3 regions of the Mesobacillus sp. ABV4_180 genome follow, and region 1 is predicted to be linked to each of the others. Evidence: predicted binding sites of a transcription regulator. Region 1 holds the regulator's gene; each other region holds the start of a gene.

Region 1 (6,963 bases):
TGTCAGAATCAGTTACCATGTATGGAGATGCATATCCGCGGTCGAACTGCATACCTTCAACAACGTCCAATTCTGTAGTGAAGCCTTTAGATTCTTCAATCGTGATAACGCCGTCGTTTCCAACGCGCTCCATCGCTTCAGCAATCAATTGGCCAACTTCTTCGTCAGCAGCAGAGATAGCTGCAACTTGTGCAATAGAAGCTTTGCCTTCGATTGGCTTAGAGATAGCCTTTAATTCTTCAACAGCTGTAGCAACAGCCTTTTCCATTCCTTTGCGGATGCCCATTGGGTTAGCACCGGCAGTTACGTTCTTAAGACCTTCGCGGATCATCGCTTGAGCAAGAACTGTTGCAGTCGTAGTACCGTCACCAGCAACATCGTTCGTCTTGCTTGCTACTTCAGCAACAAGCTTAGCACCCATGTTTTCGAATGCATCTTCAAGTTCGATTTCTTTTGCGATTGTCACACCATCGTTCGTGATTAGTGGAGAACCGAATTTCTTCTCAAGAACCACGTTGCGTCCCTTTGGTCCAAGAGTTACTTTTACTGCATTCGCAAGAGAATCTACCCCGCGAAGCATCGCACGGCGTGCTTCTTCACTGAACTTAATTTCTTTTGCCATCGTAAAAAAACCTCCTCGAATTTTTGAATTTTATATTCCTTAAATTAGTGTCCAGCTCCAGCGCCTAGTCCCTCGAGTCGCTTCGGTCTGTCCAATGAAGTCAAAGAGCGACTTCACTGGCCAGCCTTCCAGCGCTTTTCGGGCCTGACCAAGGCGCTTCCGCTTTTCTATTCTACAACTGCAAGAATGTCGTTTTCACGCAAGATCAGGTATTCAGTTCCCTGGTACTTCACTTCTGTACCTGCGTATTTTGAGAAGATAATGCGGTCGCCAACTGCAACTTCAAGAGCAACACGCTCTCCGTTGTCAAGTACGCGGCCAGTGCCTACAGCTACTACTTTACCTTCTTGAGGTTTTTCTTTCGCTGTGTCGGGTAAAACGATACCGCTTGCAGTTTTTTCTTCAGACTCAACAAGCTCGATAATAATGCGATCTCCTAGTGGCTTGATCAAGTGAAACAACCTCCTCAAATTATATGTAGATTATTTATTAGCACTCTCCTCATTAGAGTGCTAACACAATTTATATAATAATGAATCTCTATTTTTTTTGCAAGCATGAAGTCCAATTTTTTTTAGAAAATTTGCCCTTATTTCCTTTCTCGGATTCCTGTGACAACAATCGACTTTTTTCGTTATTTTCAATAACAGCCTGGCTAAAAATGGCCACCTTAAAGAGTATGCCGGATCAAGAAATTTTTAACCAAAAAGTTGAGCAGACACCCTGATATTTGAACTTTGCAGATGGTTACTAGTAAAATGGATAGATAGCATCGTGGAACTTTTATTGCTTTAGACCGTATAACATGAAAAGGCTTTTGAAGGAGATTATCATATTGAAAAAGGAATATTGGTACGTCATTATCGCCTATATCGTCATGCAGCTTTCAAGCCTGATCGGGATTCCGATCGTCGCCTTCATTGGAGCGGCAATGGGAAAGAGCCTGGAGGAAATGGAAACCCTCTCGATTCCGTACTGGCTCGTGATCAGCTTTTCGCTGACACTTCTAATTGTGCTGTTGATTTTAAGGAAAGAAAAGACCGTTCAGGCTGATTTGCGGGACGCGGCTACGCCGGCAAGCTCTGCTGCCTGGGCAATTGCCGGTGTGTTTCTCGCTCTATTCGCCCAATCGATTGCCGGCAGTATTGAAAATATGATCGGCATCGAAATGGGTTCCGAAAATACACAGGAGATCATTAAACTGATTGAGAACTTCCCTATAGTTATCCTGGTCAGTTCGATCATCGGTCCGATTTTAGAAGAGATCGTCTTCCGGAAAATCATCTTCGGCAGCCTTCATAAGAAAATGAACTTCTTTTTTGCCGCGCTGATCAGCTCCGTGATCTTCGCCCTGGCGCATTTTGAGCCGGAGCACGTGATCTTATACTCAGCGATGGGCTTCACCTTTGCATTTCTTTATGTAAAAACAAAGCGGATCATCGTTCCGATCATCGCCCACGTTACAATGAATACAATGGTTGTCCTGCTTCAATCCGTATTCCGGGAAGACATTGAGAGAATGATAAAAGAAGCAGAGAAAATTCAAAGCTTTATTGGGGGATTTTAAGTTATGAAGCAATCGCCTTTATTTTCAGGCATTGTCTACATCTTGTTAGGCACCTTATTCACCTATTTCGCGATCCAGAATGTGAACGAGTCAGGCTGGGGATTTTTCTCCTATCTCCTCGTCGCGCTTGCCCTTTCGACTTTGGTTCGGGCATCCGGATGATCCTGTTCCATTTCAAATTGAAGCAAATCCAGAAAAAATAGCCCCTTCATCACGAAGGAGCTTTTTTTTATTCTGCGATTTCACTGTCTGTCGGATAATGTTTCAGGAAATAAATCAATGATTGCAGTTCAACAGCCAGGTCTATATGGTGAATTCTGATTGAAGATGGCACATTCAGCCTGGCAGGCGTGAAGTTCAGGATCCCCTTAATATTCGCTTGCACCAATCGGTCCGTAATCGGCTGCGCTACAGCTGATGGAACAGTCAGGATCGCAACCTGAATGCCTTCCTCGACAACTACTTTATCCAGGTCATCCATATGGAAGACCCGTACGTCGCCGATTTGTGTACCTACCTTACCAGGATCGACATCGAAAGCAATTTCGATTTTCGTATTGTTGTTCTTCGAAAAATTATAATTCAAGAACGCCGTTCCCAGATTACCGACACCGATCAAGGCTACTTTCGTAAGTTCATCCTGATCCAATGTCTTCCTGAAAAAGGTCAGCAGGTAATTCACATTGTAGCCGTATCCCTTTTTACCCAATGCCCCAAAGTAGGAAAAATCCCTTCTGATTGTCGCTGAATCTACTTTTACCGCTTCACTTAACTCTGCAGATGATACCCTTTGCTTTCCTGAAGAATGCAAGTTCAATAAGAATCGGTAATACAGCGGCAAACGTTTTGCGGTTGCCTGCGGAATCTTCATAGCATCGTTCGTCATTCTCCATCCTCCACCCTGTCCGAATTTCTACTTCAGCTTCTCTTCTCTCTTAAAATCGCCGTTTTTCCCGCCGGTTTTTTCGACTAAATACGTCTTGCCGATCACCATGCCTTTGTCGACGGCCTTACACATATCATAAACAGTCAGCGCACATGCTGAAGCTGCTGTTAACGCTTCCATTTCTACACCTGTATTCCCTTTCGTTTTTACAGATGCTGAGATGTTTAAAATATAGTCACTTCCATTTTGCTCCCAATCGAACGAAAGGTCAATGCCTGTTAATGGAAGCGGGTGGCACATCGGGATGATTTCAGACGTCTTTTTCGCCGCCATAATGCCAGCTACCTGTGCAACTGCCAGTACATCCCCTTTTTTCATTTTATTTTCAGTTATCCTTACATATATATCCTCATTCACGGTTATGCTTGAATGGGCTAATGCCGTGCGGACCGTCTCAGGTTTGTCGCTGACATCGACCATTTTCGCTCTGCCTTCATCATTAAAATGCGTAAATTCTGCCATGTTCAAGCTCCTCTCATCCAAATGATACACTATTTTCACAAACTTGTGTGTGAACTTTGTTTCTATGTTCACAAATACAATGATCAATCGCATATATTGCCGTGCCTATAGTAATGGGTTACACTATTTCTAAGGCAATAGAGGTGAAAAAATAATGATATTATTACAGGTTAATCAGCTATCAAAATATTTTGCTGCTGATCTTATTTTATCGAATATAAAGTTTGAAATACAGACCCGTGACAGAGTTGCACTAGTCGGCCGTAACGGCGCAGGCAAATCCACCCTGCTGAAAATCATCGCCGGCTACGAATCACATGACGGAGGAGAAATCATCCGCCCTAAAGGTACGTCTATTGGCTATTTAGCCCAGAATACCGGACTGGAGTCAGAGAAAAGCATTTGGGATGAAATGCTGTCCGTTTTTGAGCACCTGCACAGGATGGAAAAGAATCTGCGCAACTTGGAAGAAAAAATGTCGGATCCTGACATCCTGTCGAACAATACCGAATACGAGCGAGTCCTGAAAGAATATGATCTTCTGCAGGTGCAATTCAAGGAAAAGGGCGGCTATCAATATGAAGCGGATATTCGTTCCGTGCTGCACGGCCTGAACTTCCATTCTTTTGATTATTCCACAAAAATCTCAACTCTAAGCGGCGGACAGAAAACCAGGCTCGCCCTGGCAAAGCTGCTGTTGACCCGTCCGGATATCCTGATCCTGGACGAGCCGACAAACCATTTGGACATTGATACGCTCTCCTGGCTTGAGCAATATTTGCAGGGGTATGACGGGGCGATCCTGATCGTTTCCCATGACCGCTACTTTCTTGATAAAGTCGTCAACCAGGTATATGAAATTTCGCGCCATCAGCTGATGAAGTTTCCGGGCAATTATAGCTCTTATTTGGATCAGAAAGCGGAAAATTATGAGCGTGACCTTAAATTGTATGAGAAACAACAGGATGAGATTGCCAAGCTGCAGGATTTTATCCAGCGGAATCTCGCGCGTGCCTCCACGACCAAACGTGCCCAGAGCCGCCGCAAGCAGCTTGAGAAGATCGACAGGATGGACAGGCCATTAGGCGATGAAAAATCCGCTTCCTTCAGCTTTCAAATCGAACGGCAGAGCGGCAATGACGTCCTTAAGGCTGATTCACTTGCTGTAGGCTACAGAAACGAAGCCGTTTCCGAAAATATCACATTTAACCTTTCACGCGGCGATAGCACTGCACTTGTCGGTCCGAATGGTGTGGGAAAGTCTACATTACTGAAGACGATCGTTGAAAAATTGCCTAGGATTGCAGGGAGTATCCAGTACGGTTCCAACGTCTCGATTGGCTACTACGATCAAGAACAGGCCGAACTCAGCTCCAATAAAAAGGTTTTGAATGAACTTTGGGATGAGTACCCTTTGAAACAGGAAAAAGAAATCCGGACTGTCCTTGGGAATTTCCTCTTCTCAGGTGATGATGTCCTTAAAATCGTCTCAACCCTGAGCGGCGGCGAAAAGGCTCGTTTGGCACTTGCAAAGCTGATGCTGCAAAAATCCAACTTCTTGATCCTGGACGAACCAACGAACCATCTGGACCTCGACAGTAAGGAAGTCCTTGAAAATGCCCTGATCGATTATCCGGGCACGATCCTTTTCGTTTCGCATGACCGTTATTTTATCAACAGGATTTCCACAAAAGTCATCGAACTCGACCGTGCAGGTGCTACCGAATATCTTGGGGATTACGATTATTACCTTGAGAAGAAGTTGGAGCAGGAAGAACTGAAGGCACTCGCCGAACAGGCAGCCAAAGCAACTGGCAGCATAGCAGAGTCAGCCAAACAGGATAAATCCTCCTACCAGCAGGATAAAGAAGCAAAGAAATTAGAGCGCCAGCGCAAACGCCGGATGGAAGAAGTCGAAGCAACCATTGAAACGCTCGAATTGGAAGTTGCAGAATACGAAGAATTGCTTTGTGATCCTGATATCTTCCATAATCACGAAAAAACAACTGAAATCAATAATAAAATCGAAGCCATGAAAGAGAAACTCGATGAACTGATGGAAGAGTGGACAGAGCTGGCATAGAAATTGAAGAAGCCGGGCGCAAGAATGAAGTGCCTGGTTTTTTTAATTATCTCGCTTTGATTAAGGGCACAAGTTTTGTCTTCATGTGACCGTTATGCGATACTTTTCTGGTTGACGGGCACAAGTTTCCTATTTATGTGACCGTCATGCGAATCTTATCTGGTTGACGGGCACAAGTTTCGTTTTCATGTGACCGTTATGCGATACTTTTCTGGTTGACGGGCACAAGTTTCGCCCTTATGTGACCGTCATGCGTATCTTTTCTGGTTGACGGGCACAAGTTTCCTCTTCATGTGACCGTCATGCGTATCTTTTCTGCTTGAGGGGCACAAGTTTCGCCCTTATGTGACCGTCATGCGTATCTTTTCTGGTTGACGGGCACAAGCTTCGTCCTTATGTAACCGTCATGCGTATCTTTTCTGGTTGACGGGCACAAGCTTCGTCCTTATGTAACCGTCATGCGTATCTTTTCTGGTTGACGGGCACGAGTTTTGTTTTCATGTGACCGTCATGCCTATCCTTTCTGGTTGACGGGCACAAGTTTCGCCCTTATGTGACCTTCATGCGATACTTTTCTGGTTGACGGGTACAAGTTTCCTCTTCATGTGACCGTCATGCGTATCTTTTCTGCTTGAGGGGCACAAGTTTCGTTCTTATGTGACCGTCATGCGTATCTTTTCTGGTTGACGGGCACAAGCTTCGTCCTTATGTAACCGTCATGCGTATCTTTTCTGGTTGACGGGCACGAGTTTTGTTTTCATGTGACCGTCATGCCTATCCTTTCTGGTTGACGGGCACAAGTTTCGCCCTTATGTGACCTTCATGCGATACTTTTCTGGTTGACGGGTACAAGTTTCCTCTTCATGTGACCGTCATGCGTATCTTTTCTGCTTGAGGGGCACAAGTTTCGTTCTTATGTGACCGTCATGCGTATCTTTTCTGGTTGACGGGCACAAGCTTCGTCCTTATGTAACCGTCATGTAAAAAACTTGATTCACTAGTACAAGTAAACCAGCTTATGCACAGCAAAAAAGTCCCGATTCAAAATCGGGACTTTTTGTTCACATACTTATTCACATATTAAATATTGATTTATAGCTTATCCATAGGGTTTTCCACATTATCCACAAAAAAAGCTTTTTTTATCCACATTATACACAGATTAGCCCCAATTCCGTGAACATATCCACAGAAGAGTCTGACAAATATTTTTTTACTTCCTACTTTCGTTGTGGATAGTTATCTCCAGACCAGGGTTTCCATTCAACGTTAAATCAGCTCGG
Region 2 (6,963 bases), 370 kb from region 1:
CAAGGATGATGCATGCGCCGTGCATACCGCCTGTTTCCAGGTATAACGGCGAATTCTGTGCGAATTCGGCGCGTTTTTTTAATAAATATGTCAGCGAATAGGTTTCATCTGAATTCACTTTGTTGAACTTCTTCACATCCGTCATCGAAAAGAACGTCACTCCGCGGCCGCAGCCAGCTGTATAATGCTTCTTTTTTGAAAACAGCTGTTCAGGGTCAAAGGAATTGCACAACGTCACGTTCAGATTGCCTGTTTTTTCATTAAAATGAACACTGACAATATCTTCAGGTGTATCAATCATCCCCTCGGAAAAAAGGTAGCCATATACCCAATCCTCCAGATCCTGATTTGTCAGCTGGAAAACAGCGATTTCGTATCCATTCAATTTGAGGCTGATAGGATACTCTTCGGGACAGCCTTTCATGTTCATGTTTTTCACCCCTTATCTGGTCGTTCGTCATGGGTTATGATGCAGCAACCGACTATTCCAAAAACGGTTTCTCAACCTTCTAAACTGTTAATTTACATTCCACTATGAATAAGAGAGCAATACCCCTACACCCTTAATGTACTGGAAAAAGAATGGTTTCAACTGCGTCAATTGTTACAATAATATAGATGAAAATTGTCTAATTCTTTAACAATCAAGATTTTCTGTTAACGAAAGATTTTTATCCCAAGCTGTGCCAAATTTCACATACCAATCCTAAACGAATTCATTCTCCCTCTCAGTAACTTTCATCACGGCAACTTGCTAATGACACAAAATCGTCAAAAATTACGGCTTCCACTTTAACATGGAATGAGAAACCTCATGTGCCGAGGTGAAATGACTGAACAAAACCAATTCTTTGTCTAATCCATCAGAATTGGTATAATCATAAGAAAGTGAAGAAAGGTGACCGGTCTAGCCCGGCGCCAGTTTTTGAAAAATGGAGGTATTTGTTCATGGCTTTGAAAAAGGTGTTAACACTCGCAGGTTCCGATACTAGCGGCGGCGCTGGCATCCAGGCTGACCTTAAGACATTCCAGGAGCTTGGCGTTTATGGGATGACCGCTCTTACGACAATCGTGACGATGGACCCTAAAAATCACTGGCACCACGAAGTTTTCCCGCAGCCAGTTGATCTTGTTGAAAAGCAGCTTGAAACGATCCTTTCCGTCGGCATCGACGCGATGAAGACAGGAATGCTTGGTACGGTTGACATTATCGAGCTTGCCGCACGCAAAATCGATGAATTCAAATTAGAAAAGGTCGTCATCGACCCTGTAATGGTATGCAAAGGAGAAGACGAGGTCCTGATGCCTGAAAACACAGACGCAATGAGAGAATTGCTTCTTCCAAGAGCAACAGTCGTTACTCCAAATCTGTTCGAAGCATGGCAGCTTGCACAGACTGGCCCGATCCGTACGGTAGATGACATGAAAGAAGCAGCGGTTAAGATTCATGACCTTGGAGCAAAAAATGTCATGATCAAGGGCGGAAACAAGCTGAACCACGAAAAAGCTGTAGACCTTCTTTATGATGGAAAAGAATTCACCCTTTTCGAATCTGAAAAAGTCGAAACCAGCTTTACGCACGGTGCAGGCTGCACATTCGCTTCAGCGATCACAGCACAGCTTGCAAAAGGCAAGACAGTCAATGAGGCATTGGACGTGGCAAAAGGCTTCATCACTGAAGCAATCAAACACGGCTTCAGGCTGAATGAATACGTAGGCCCAACCATGCACCTTGCATACAATAAATTCGCAGACGGCAATCGTGGCGAATAATAAGAAAAGCGAAAGCGCCTCGGTCAGCCCCGACAAGCGGTGGAGGTCCGACCAGTGAAGTCGTTCTTTGACTTCATTGGGCGGACCGAAATCGAAATGTGTAGGCGACTGCCCAACTCCGACAAGCGCTGGAGGGCCTGACAGTGAAGTCGCTCTTTGACTTCATCGGCAGGACCGAAGCGTCTCGAGGAGTTAGGAGCCGAGCTAGACAAGCGTCTCGAGGGGCTAGGCGCTGGAGCTGGACATTTCTCGGAGTGAAATTTATTCTTTCTTATCTCAAAACAAAAAGGATGGCGGCTGCCATCCTTTTTGTTTTTCCCCTAAAAAACAATTCACTTAAAGCATACATTTCGCTTTCAGAAGTGTTTTTTAGTAATATAGATATAATCGATTTTTAACATAGAAGGCTGTTCATTCGGCTAATATAAACTGCATGACATAGTGCTGCCGCATCGACTCGGGAAGGAGGAATGAAGATGGATCCGGTTATTTTATCAGAAGTCCAGGAAACTCTGGAACGTTTTGCAGACAAGGAAGTCTACATCCATTTGGAAACAACTAATGGTGCATATGCCTCACATAACAATGAATCGTTTTTCTCATCTGGGGCTTTTATCCGCAACGCGAAGGTTACATATGAGCGAGCGAAGATGACAGGTGAAGGACCTTATCGGGTCGGATTGAAAATCCCATTTGGCTGGGTATACGCTGAAGGGATCACCCATTTCGAAATCGATGATAAAGGAAGGCTGCTGCTTGCCGGCCATGATTTTAGCGGAAAGCTTGCCGTCGCTCTGCAAATAAGCGAAACGCCTTTTAATTAGAGACACTCAGCTTTGAACAGGCTGGCCGAAAGGAGAGATTTTACGATGGAAAAAGAAAGGCATGTACTTGTGGTATTCCCTCATCCCGATGATGAGGCATTCGGTGTTTCCGGTACAATCGCATCACATGTCAACCTGGGGACTCCTGTCACATATGCCTGCCTGACGCTTGGGCAGATGGGCCGAAATATGGGAAACCCGCCGTTTGCGAACCGCGAAACGCTGCCTGCAATCCGGGAACAGGAATTAAAGGCAGCAGCACACGCACTTGGGATTAATGATTTGCGCATGCTAGGTTTCCGTGACAAGACGGTCGAGTTCGAGGATGAGAATATGCTAAGCAATCTTATGTCCTCACTGATTACCGAATTGAATCCTTCACTCGTCATCACCTTCTATCCTGGGTACTCCGTCCACCCGGACCATGAGGCAACAGGTGCAGCAGTGGTGAGCGCCGTTGGAAAAATCCCCGAAGCTGACAGACCGAAGCTGCACTGCGTCGCATTCTCAAGAAATTGCGTCGAAGAGCTGGGAGAGCCGGATATCGTCCATGATATCAGCGCTGTTGCGGACATCAAGCTTGAAGCAATCAAGGCACACCGCTCCCAGACGGAACTGATGCTTGCTGAAATGGCTGATAAGCTGAAGGAAAAAGATCCTAAGACAATGGCCTGGATCAATAACGAACGCTTCTGGACGTATAAGTTTTCCTGATCAATCCACCTTTTAGGGTGGATTTTTCATTTCCGCTCATATATTCCTTCAACCATCAATCCCTTTACAAACACAACTTCCTGCTCCGGTTTCCCTTTGATTTTCCAAACAGACTCTTTGAAACCAAGGAATTTGCTGTTATTTGTCTTGCCGATCAACCGGTCGAGCTCGAAGTTTTTTTCTCCATTCAAATAATATTTTTGATAACTATCATAGCCGCGCTGGAATTCTTTATCCTTATAGACGAGTACCCCGTCTTTTTTATTCGTATACACTTCTAAACTAGCATCATAGGAATAAAGACAGCCTATTAAAATAATTGGGGCAAGAATAAACACCCATCTCTTCTTCTTAAGAAACAAGAGATCACTTCCTCTATATTTTTTTAATTTTCAGCTATTTCCCTCTAATATTATCACAAAAACCCATTACTTTTCATTCACCCTTTAGACAACTAAAAGAAAGGTGCGCATCTAAAACCACTTTTCTGCACTTATAATTTCATTGATTCTCTAAATGTAAGCGCCAACACCTCCTTCATATTTTAGACACATCCCGTTCAAATACCTTTCACAATTATGGAACTATTGTGTGAAGCTCATCACACTTCTGATCTTTTCATCAAGTTACGATAATTAGTGAAAAACACTTAAAGGGGGTAAGAAAGTGATGCAAAAAGCTTTGATTAGTTTTGTCATCAGCGCTCTGCTCGGCCTCGGGCTTGGTTATATAGCCTTTGAGGTTGCAGGCAGCAGTAATGATAACCCAACCGAGGTGGCAAAACCAGAAAAGGAACAATCCAAACCAGCAAGTGACAGCAAGCAAGAAAATGACGAGGACCAGGCTGCTCAGACTGTATCTGCTGACGATAACATCCTTAAGGCAAAAGGCTGCCTTGGGTGTCATTCGGTTTCCTCATTAAACCTCACCGGCGGAGCTACCGGACCGGATCTATCAAAGGCATTTGAAAATGTAGAGGGCAAACATGGAAAGCCAATCGACCAGTTTTTAAAAGAGCCAACCTCTGCTGTAATGTCAGGTGTCATCGGCGGTAATCCACTATCAGAGCAAGAGATTTCCGAAGTGGTAAAGATTCTTGAGGAAGCTTCCAAAAAATAAATAAGGTGGTGCAAGGTTGATGAAAAAATGGATTCCAATTGCCTCTGGACTTGCAACCGGGCTCCTGGCCGCAACAGTTTTATTCGCTGATTTTTCACCTGGGAACCGAAATGAAGCCATTGCGGACAGCAGCAAAAACAAGTCAAGTGCAGAAAAGGTATATGTACCATTTGGTGAAAAGGATGAGTATTATCTATTTGCATCAGGCGGTCACTCAGGGCAGATGTTCATTTATGGCGTCCCTTCCATGAGGCATATCAGGACGGTACCGGTATTCAGCCCAGATTCAGCAACAGGATACGGTTTTGATAACCACTCAAAAGAAATGATGGGCGGGTTTACCTGGGGAGACCTCCATCACCCGGCATTTTCTGAGACAAATGGGGACTATGACGGCAAATACATGTTTGCGACCGACGTCGGGAACAGCCGTGCTGCTGTCATGAACCTCGAAACGTTCACAGTGCGTGATATCATCAATGTTCCGAATACGAGCGGTCCTCACTGTGCAGCGTTCGTTACTGAAAACACTGAATATATGTTCCTTCCAACCCGGTTTGCGGTACCGATCGGCAGAGAATATGCTCCATTGGACGAATATAGCGATAAATACCGCGGAGTGATGTCCGCTGTCACATTCGATGAGAAGAATGAAAAATTGAACATTGCCTATCAGGTCGCTCTTCCGCCATGGTCCTATGACTTATCGGATGCAGGGAAAAAGGAATCTAAGGATTGGGCAGTCATGACCACGTATAACACAGAAGAAGCTACAACGAATCTAGAAATCAATGCTTCACAGGCAGACCGCGACTTCATCGTCCTGTTCAACTGGAAAGAGCTCGAGAAGATGGTCAAGGACGGACAGTATGATGAAGTGACAGGACAGAAAATGATCTTCCCTGAAAAGCATAAGGGCGGAATCTATTTAGTGCCTGTGGCTAAATCGCCGCATGGTGTCGATGTCACTCCAGATGGCAAGCACTTCATTGCATCCGGAAAATTAGCGCCGGCGATGACCGTGTTTTCTTTTGAAAAAGCGTTTAAAGCGATTGAAAACAAAGACTTTGCAGGAGAACGCAACGGAATTCCAATCATCAAATATGAATCAGTCATGGAAAGAGAAGTTAACCCTGAAAACGCATTGGGACCGCTTCACACCCAGTTCGATGACAAAGGATTAGCCTACACCACCATGTTCATCTCATCTGAAATTGTTAAATGGGATCCTAAAACAGGCGAAACATTAGACCGGGTTCCTGTACAGTACTCACCTGGACACTCTGTAGCAGCTGAAGGCGACACAGTCGCACCTGATGGAAAATACATCATTGCCTTAAACAAAATTGCGAAAGATAGCTATCTATCTGTCGGGCCTTCCCATCCTGAATCGATGCAGCTTATCGACTTGCGCGGCGACAAGATGGAAGTCATCCAGTCTGCCCCTGTAAACCCTGAACCACACTATGCACAAATGATCAAGGCAGACAAAATCAAGACCATCACAGTCTACCCAAAGGATGAGAAAAACCCAGATGCAGTTTATAGTCAGGAAGAAACACGAATCGAACGCAAAGGCAACGAAGTCCATGTGTACGGAATCGCCATGCGCTCAAAGTTCATTTTCGATTCAAAAGCGAAAAGGCCTGACCAAATCGAAGTCAAAAAAGGAGATAAAGTCTTTATCCACCTGACAAATATTGATTTTGACCAGGACATTACGCACGGCTTCGCAATCAATGGTTACGACTTAAATATTGAAGTACAGCCTGGACAGACAAATACAGTAGAATTTACAGCCGATAAAGCAGGAACATTCCCGATTTACTGCACGAACTTCTGCTCAGCGCTGCATCAGGAAATGACCGGGTACTTCCTTGTAAAGCCTTAATAATTCCAAATGAAAACAGGTGAAGGGTATCATCCTCTGATGTTGATGCCCTCTCCCCTTTTAAATCCTGTAAATAGAAAGGGCGTGATTCCTTTGGCTGGAAAAAAACTCTCTATTCTCTCTTCCGGATTGATTGCTGCTGCAGCTGTATTAATAGCAGCATCCATATTTTTCCCATGGTGGGGAATGGAGTTTTTTGCTCCCCAATATCCTGAAGGGTTGAACATCATTGTGTATCCAGATCAATTGCAAGGCGAAATTGATATTGTCAATGGGCTTAACCACTATATTGGAATGAAGGGCTTCAGTGAAGAAAACTTCCCTGAGCTCAGTTATCTTAAGTACTTGATTGGCGGATTAGCCGCACTCACACTCCTTACTGCCATCCTAAGAAGTAAAAAGCTTCTCTATATCCTGATTGGAACTTTTACAATTGGCGGATTGCTTGGTGTTTGGGACCTGCGGCGCTGGCTTCATGACTTTGGAACAGATTTAAGCCCGACAGCACCAATAAAGGTAGAACCATTTGTCCCGCCAATCCTTGGCGAAAACACGCTCGCAAACTTCATCACAAACAGCTATCTTGGACTGGGTTCTTATTTGGTATTAGCAGCATTCATCCTGATTCTCATTCCCCTCTGG
Region 3 (6,963 bases), 3.4 Mb from region 1:
ATGTTTTCATGCTTGATTGGGAATATGTCAGCGGTGAGGAGGTTCTCGAGGATCATCGAGCAGTAAAAAAGGAGCATCAGGATGAAGAACTGGACGGTGCTATCCAGGTAGTGGCGAGCGGGCCAGATACACAGCAAGGAATCATGAGTGACTTCTATTATACTATGATGTCATGTGCGACAAAGTCGATTTGGATCGCAACTCCTTACTTTGTCCCTGATGAAGCAATCCGAACGGCATTAAGGGTAGCTGCAGCCAAGGGAATTGAAGTCAGGATCATGGTACCTGAAATCAATGACAGTTACCTGACTCAATATGCAAGTCGTTCATATTTTTCGGAGTTGCTGAGAAATGGTGCTGAAATTTACTCCTATAAAAAAGGTTTTTTGCATCAAAAAGTCGTCATCGTCGATGGAAATATAGCTTCAATCGGCACTGCCAATATGGATATGAGAAGCTTCCATCTGAATTTTGAAGTGAATGTCTTCCTGTTCGGTACAAGTTCGATAAGAGACCTTGTGGCACATTATGAGCAAGATATGGAAGAAAGCGAAAAAATCAGTCCTGTTCAATATCATAAGCGAGGATTTATTGAAAGATCGAAGGAATCGTTCGCCCGTCTTTTTTCAGGAGCATTATAAAGTGTCCACATGTAAAGAAATGACCTCATCTGGGAAGGATGAGGTCATTTTTTTATGAGATGAGAACGTAAAAAGTTCACTTCGAGAATTGTCCAGCTTCAGCGCCTAGGCCCTTGAGACGTTGGTCTAGCTGCGGCTCCTATCTCCTCGAGACGCCTGTCTAGTGTCACCTCCTAAAAACTCCGAAACTTCAACTCCGCCGGCAGAAGCAAAAAGCGCTTCTTTGTCGGAATCTCCAGTTTCTGCGTTTCTGGGCAGTCGGCTATACTTTTCGATTTCGGTCCTGCCAATGAAGTCAAAGAACGACTTCACCGGCCGGCCCTCCAACGCTTGTCGGGGCTGACCAAGGAGCTTGCGCTTTTCTTCCTAGGCAATATACCTTGGGAATAGGATGTTATTTTCCAGATGCACGTGCATGAAAGTATGTGATTCAAGGGCTTCCAATCGTTTATATACTAAACGATACGTTCCGCAGGCGTCCATAGGCGGGCTAAAGTCATCGGTAATTTCGCGTAATTGCTTTAGAATTGAACCTGCATGGTCATGTTCCTTTTCCAATTCGGTTATTTCCGCTACGATTTCATTTCTTCTGATTTCTTCTGCAGTATCTAGCTGGAGCAGGAGCGGGAATACGGTAGCTTCTTCTTTTGCTGTATGCTCAAGCAGTTCCTTTTTCAGTTCATAGAAAAGTTCATAGACTTTCACTAGCTCTTCATGACGGTCACCGTGTACTTTAGCAACCTTCGTGACATAAGGACTGAGCATTTTAAGCTCCTCTTCAAGCTCCCGGTGGTATTTATTCTTGATGTGGTCGATCAATTCAGCTGAGCCTGTTTCTGTCCATACCTCCATGTTTTCTGCCGTTCCGTTATGCTTTTTGTAAAGTTCCTCAAGTTCATCCATGATCGCTGAAACATCAAGGTTTTGCTCACCCGCTGCTTCTGCAAGAGGACGATTGCCGCCGCAGCAGAAGTCCAGTCTGTTCTTCTTGAATAAATCACTTGATTGAGGAAATATATTGACAATATCTTTTACTAAAGAATTTTGATCAAAAGGCATTTTCATATAATAACCCTCCATAAAATTATTTAATACTGTATCCATACTCATCATAAAGGAAATCAGTTTACTGCTTGGTGATGTGAATCACACTTCACAAAAAATCCACATATTTTCTAGACTTTTTATGAGAAAATACTGTGAGGTTTGTTATGTTTTCATTTTTACATTACTCTTATAATGATAAGGATAATCCCAGAATTTAAGCCTGTAATAGGAGCTGATTATATGTTAGAGAAAAGAAATCCTATTCCGATAGGAGAGGCAGTTAAAAAAGTGATGGAGCATAAGAAGCTTGGCTCCACTGAATATGTTTCAATCAACGAAAGCTATGGACGCTATCTGTCAGAGGACCTGAAAGCTACCAGTGATGTCCCTCATTTTGATCGGGCGCCATATGATGGGTATGCTGTCCGTTCAGTCGATACCCAGGGAGCTTCTCAGTCCAATTCGGTTGAACTTGAAGTGGTGGACCATATAGGAGCAGGCATGCTTACAGATAAAGAACTTGGGCCATTCCAGACAGTCCGGATCATGACCGGGGCGCAGATGCCCGTTGGTGCCGATGCTGTTGTGATGCTAGAACTTGCGAATGAAATAGAACGCGACGGAAAAAAGTTTATGCAAACAAAACGCAAACATAATAAAGGCGATAATGTTTCCTACAGGGGCGAAGATGCTAAGGAAGGGGAAGTGCTTGTCAAAAAAGGCACATTAATTAATCCTGGCATTCAGGCCATGCTTGCAACATTTGGTTATGCAAACGTGCCTGTTGCGAGGAAGCCGATAATCGGTCTTTATGCAACGGGCACCGAATTGCTTGAGGTCGATGAGGCCCTTGAGCCAGGAAAGATTCGCAACAGCAATTCATATATGATTTCTGCGCAAATTCTTAGGGCAGGCGCAGAAGTGAAATACTTTGGCCAGCTGCCTGATGATTTCGATACATGCTTTGACGCAGTCAGCAAAGCCATAGGTGAAGTGGATTTATTTATTACTACTGGCGGAGTATCTGTTGGGGACTATGACTACCTCCCAGAGATTTACGCAAAGCTTGGAGCAGAAGTGTTGTTCAATAAGGTAGCGATGAGGCCAGGAAGTGTCACGACTGTTGCACAGCTTGAAGGCAAGCTGCTGTTTGGTTTGTCTGGGAATCCGTCTGCATGCTATGTAGGCTTTGAATTGTTCGCTAGACCAATCATCAGGACGATGCTTTTTACGCACCAGCCCCATCTAAGGAAGGAAAAAGCGGTTCTTGATGCAGATTTCCCTAAAGCGAATCCTTTTACCAGATTTGTAAGGAGCGCACTGACAATCCGGGATGGCAGGCTAGTAGTTACACCGAGTGGCCTGGATAAATCGAATATCATCATGAGTCTGGCGGGGGCTAATTCGCTCATGATCCTCCCGGGCGGCACAAGAGGCTTTGAGCGTGGGATTGAAGTGGAAGTTCTGATGCTTGAAGACCATGTTGGCAGTGATTGGCCTTGGTGAAGCCGGCCCTGTTCCAAATTGCAGGTTACCAGAACAGCGGGAAAACAACGCTAAGCCTGAAACTGATTGAGCGGCTTTCCACCTTGGGACTAAAGGTCGCGACAATCAAACACCATGGACATGGAGGAAAGCCTGATATCCTGGAATCAAAAGATTCAAGCCGGCATATCAAGGCGGGAGCAGCTGTATCGCTTGTAGAAGGGGAAGGCAGGATCGTGATTCAGGCTGAAAATGGACATTGGTCTCTTGCTGATGAGATCGAAATGCTGTCATGCTTCAAGCCGGATGTGATCCTAATAGAAGGGTACAAGAATGAACATTATCCGAAGGCAGTCATTCTGCGAGATGAGGATGACCTGGAGCTATTGGGAAAATTGCCGAATATCAAAGTCATTTTTACCAGGAAACAAGAGCTAGTTCAAAAGCTGATCCATCTGGATATACCTGTTTTCCACTCTGCTGAAACGCACGGAGTTAATTGGATTTTAGATTATCTAAACAAGCTAGATTAGGAATAATATAATACATTTAATTAATCCACTTGAAACATCAATTCGGAAAAAAGGCTGAATCGCTTTTGATTCAGCCTCTTCTCTGTTTTTTTGACAGTTCAGTGTCAACTGAATTCCAGAGGGCAAAAAATGTGATGTGTTTCACTTATTTTGATACAACACTGCTATATAGTAAGGGTATGAAATAGAAGGGAGTGTTGAATCATGAAGTTATTTATGCCAAAACAGCACGGTGCCTGGGCGATGCTGATCATCCCGTTCTGGCTTGGAGCGGCGGCAAGTGAAATGATCTGGCAGCATATCCCGTTTTTCATAGGGTGGCTATTTTTATATTTGGGAACGTATCCACTACTATTGATGTTCAAGAAAAAGAAGATCCCATTCTATCGAAAATGGGTACTTATTTATATGGTTCCAGCCCTATTATTTTTGATGGTTCCGCTGTTCACGACTCCTTCCATCGTTTACTTCGGTATATCGATGATTCCATTTTTCATGGTCAATGCCTATTTTTCAGCAAAAAATCAGGATAGGGAGCTTATGAACGATTTAAGTGCCATCATTGTTTTCGCCATTGCAGGACTGGCTAGCAGCTACTTGCCGGCCGGGGAAGTGAATGAAAATGCGGTGCTGGTATTTGCAGCTTCAATCTTATTTTTCACCGGAAGTACTTTTTATGTGAAAACCATGATCCGGGAAAAAAAGAATGCCAGCTTCAAATGGATTTCCTGGTCATACCATCTGCTTGTGCCAGTTCTGTGGCTTGCAGCCGGAGAGATGGCCGTCGCCCTGGCAGCCATTCCAAGCCTGTTAAGATCCGTAGCCTTTTATGGCAGACATTTGTCAGTCATGCAGGTAGGAATATATGAAATTGTAAATGCCGTCCTTTTTTTCATCATCATGCTATTTCCGATTTTATAATAAGTAAGCCGCCAGCACACATAGCTGACGGCTTATATATATCTATTCAATATTACAAATTTCTACCGGACAGTTCTCACAGTCTATTTCTCTTTTTAGCTGTTTGATTGCATGAATGGTAATGAAGCCTCTATCGATTGAAATGATTTCATTCTTTCTCAATTCGCTTAATAGCCTGTTGACGACTTCTCGTGAAGTGCCGCAAAAGTTTGCGAGCTCCTGGTTCGTAAGGGATACATTGATTTTAATTCCTTCATCTGTATCAACACCATAGCTGTTTGCCATACGGATCAGTGTAGAGTAAAGTGCTCCTTTTTTTCCATGAAGGACGAGATCCCTGAACCTTGTTTGCGACTTGCGGTGCTGAAGGGACAGCCATTTAACAAGTTCAAGCGCTAGTCTGTTGTCCTTCGTGATTTCATCCTCGAGTTTATCTTTTTGGATTACCGCCACAGTTCCACTTTCAGAGGCTCTGGCATTCAGTACATGATTGGAGGCAGGACTGAATAAGGAAAGTTCCCCAACCAATTCACCGGACGAGCACATCCGGATCGCCAATTCACGTCCATCTGGCACCATTTTGCTGACCTGGAATTTCCCGCTTTGAATAATATATAGCTCATTTGCGGTATTTCCTTCTTCAAAGAGAAAACTCCCCTTTTCGATTTTCTTAATTCTATGAACCTTTTCGAAAAGCATGTTCAAATTGGGTGACATGATTGTTGCGCCAAGCATGTAAATACCACCTTATAAAGGGAATGCATATACTCCCTTGCGTATATGATTTTAATATTATTATATTGTAAAGCATTTTAAAGCAGCAATGAAATTGTGAAATGTTCACATATTGTTAATAATTTTTATTGCCTTTTCATATTTTAGTTTTTATAATAAAAAGAACTTTATTAATATTTATAAATTTTTATGGTTATTTATGCATAAGGTGGAAGGAGGAAAAAAGTGAAGGCAGCTATCATTGGCACCACAGGATATGGGGGGGAGAGCTGATTCGTATCCTCGCCAATCATCCATATTTCACTATTCATTCAATCCATACAACAAGGGAAGAAAAACCTGTGTCTGAAGAGTATCCTCATTTGACAGGAATTTTTGACAAAGTCCTCACCAAGATTGATCCTGATAAAATCTCTGAGGCAGCAGACGTTGTTTTTCTTGCAACCCCCTCTAAGGTCTCTGGAAAACTCGCTGCATCATTTTTTAAAAAGAACATCAAAGTCATTGATTTATCGGGAGATTTGAGATTAAAAGAAGCTAATGCTTATAAAAAATGGTATAAGCATGAGCCGGTTGCCAACTCAATTCTGGGTGAAGCGGTATATGGACTTAGCGAATGGAACAGGGAACAGATTGCAAATGCAAGCCTTCTGGCTAATCCAGGCTGCTATCCAACTGCAGCACTACTCGGGCTGGCCCCAGTCCTTACTGAAAAACTAGTTGATCCGAAAAGCATCATTATTGATGCAAAATCTGGTGTGTCCGGCGCAGGCAGGTCTCCCTCGATGGGCACTTTGTACGCTGAGTTGAATGAAAATTTCAAAATTTACAAAGTGAATGAGCACCAGCATATTCCTGAGATTGAACAGCAATTAAGTCTTTGGAATGGTGAAGAGTTGAAGATAACCTTTAGTACACATTTGATTCCGGTTACGAGAGGCATCATGGCGACAATGTATGTGGATTTAAAAGAAGATTGGGATACTTCGAGATTGCTGGATTTGTATGAAGAAACGTATTTACAACACCCCTTTGTAAGAATCAGGAAGCAAGGGGGTTTCCCGGCAATCAAAGAGGTGAAAGGGTCGAATTATTGCGATATCGGCTTGCATGCAGACAGCAGGACTGGCAGGCTGACCATTGTTTCGGTCATCGATAATTTAATGAAAGGCGCTGCAGGGCAGGCAGTCCAGAACGCCAATATCATGTTTGGATTGGAGGAAACGGCGGGACTTGAAATGATTCCCCTGTATCCATAAAGGAGGATAATATGTACCAGGCTTTGACAGACCAGAAGTTGATCAGAGAAATTCCAGATGGCGGGATATTGACCCCAAAGGGATTCAAGTGCGGCGGAACTCACGCAGGATTGCGTTATAACAAGCTTGATTTAGGATTGATTGTTAGCGAGGCACCGGCAAGCAGTGCTGCAGTGTATACGACAAGCCATTTCCAGGCTGCCCCATTGGTCGTTACACAGGAAAGCATTGCCCATGAGGGAATTCTCAAGGCCATTGTCGTTAATAGCGCATGTGCGAATGCATGCACAGGTGAGCAGGGGTATCGGGATGCACTGAAAATGCGCACGCTGGCAGCTGCGA

Evidence for each region. The regulator Rex, encoded in region 1, represses fermentation and respiration genes when NADH is low (regulators of the CRP and FNR family bind a similar motif). The targets are predictions, from matches to a motif close to TTGTGAAATATTTCACAA.
Region 2: a site for Rex is predicted at 3,901-3,918, ahead of ACXAEA_RS02215 (cytochrome C). Genes of this name have one in related genera too.
Region 3: a site for Rex is predicted at 3,836-3,853, ahead of ACXAEA_RS17540 (YwiC-like family protein). Genes of this name have one in related genera too.

What each region holds. Positions count from the first base shown of each region.
Region 1 covers NZ_JBSWTJ010000001.1:47,977-54,939, forward strand. The annotation lists gene groL (chaperonin GroEL) at 1-622, opposite strand, end outside; gene groES (co-chaperone GroES) at 790-1,074, opposite strand; gene ACXAEA_RS00205 (lysostaphin resistance A-like protein) at 1,458-2,189, shown strand; partial or broken gene ACXAEA_RS00210 (YdiK family protein) at 2,193-2,392, shown strand; gene ACXAEA_RS00215 (redox-sensing transcriptional repressor Rex) at 2,419-3,075, opposite strand; gene moaC (cyclic pyranopterin monophosphate synthase MoaC) at 3,103-3,597, opposite strand; gene ACXAEA_RS00225 (ABC-F family ATP-binding cassette domain-containing protein) at 3,752-5,680, shown strand; gene tsaD (tRNA (adenosine(37)-N6)-threonylcarbamoyltransferase complex transferase subunit TsaD) at 6,894-6,963, opposite strand, start outside.
Region 2 covers NZ_JBSWTJ010000001.1:417,477-424,439, reverse strand. The annotation lists gene fdhD (formate dehydrogenase accessory sulfurtransferase FdhD) at 1-430, opposite strand, end outside; gene pdxK (pyridoxine/pyridoxal/pyridoxamine kinase) at 949-1,773, shown strand; gene ACXAEA_RS02230 (YojF family protein) at 2,250-2,597, shown strand; gene bshB2 (bacillithiol biosynthesis deacetylase BshB2) at 2,643-3,311, shown strand; gene ACXAEA_RS02220 (hypothetical protein) at 3,338-3,673, opposite strand; gene ACXAEA_RS02215 (cytochrome C) at 3,981-4,430, shown strand; gene nosZ (Sec-dependent nitrous-oxide reductase) at 4,450-6,321, shown strand; gene ACXAEA_RS02205 (hypothetical protein) at 6,406-6,963, shown strand, end outside.
Region 3 covers NZ_JBSWTJ010000001.1:3,422,429-3,429,391, reverse strand. The annotation lists gene cls (cardiolipin synthase) at 1-641, shown strand, start outside; gene ACXAEA_RS17560 (hypothetical protein) at 768-953, opposite strand; gene ric (iron-sulfur cluster repair di-iron protein) at 1,008-1,706, opposite strand; gene ACXAEA_RS17550 (molybdopterin molybdotransferase MoeA) at 1,929-3,194, shown strand; gene mobB (molybdopterin-guanine dinucleotide biosynthesis protein B) at 3,191-3,706, shown strand; gene ACXAEA_RS17540 (YwiC-like family protein) at 3,911-4,627, shown strand; gene ACXAEA_RS17535 (Crp/Fnr family transcriptional regulator) at 4,670-5,344, opposite strand; gene argC (N-acetyl-gamma-glutamyl-phosphate reductase) at 5,491-6,621, shown strand; gene argJ (bifunctional ornithine acetyltransferase/N-acetylglutamate synthase) at 6,633-6,963, shown strand, end outside.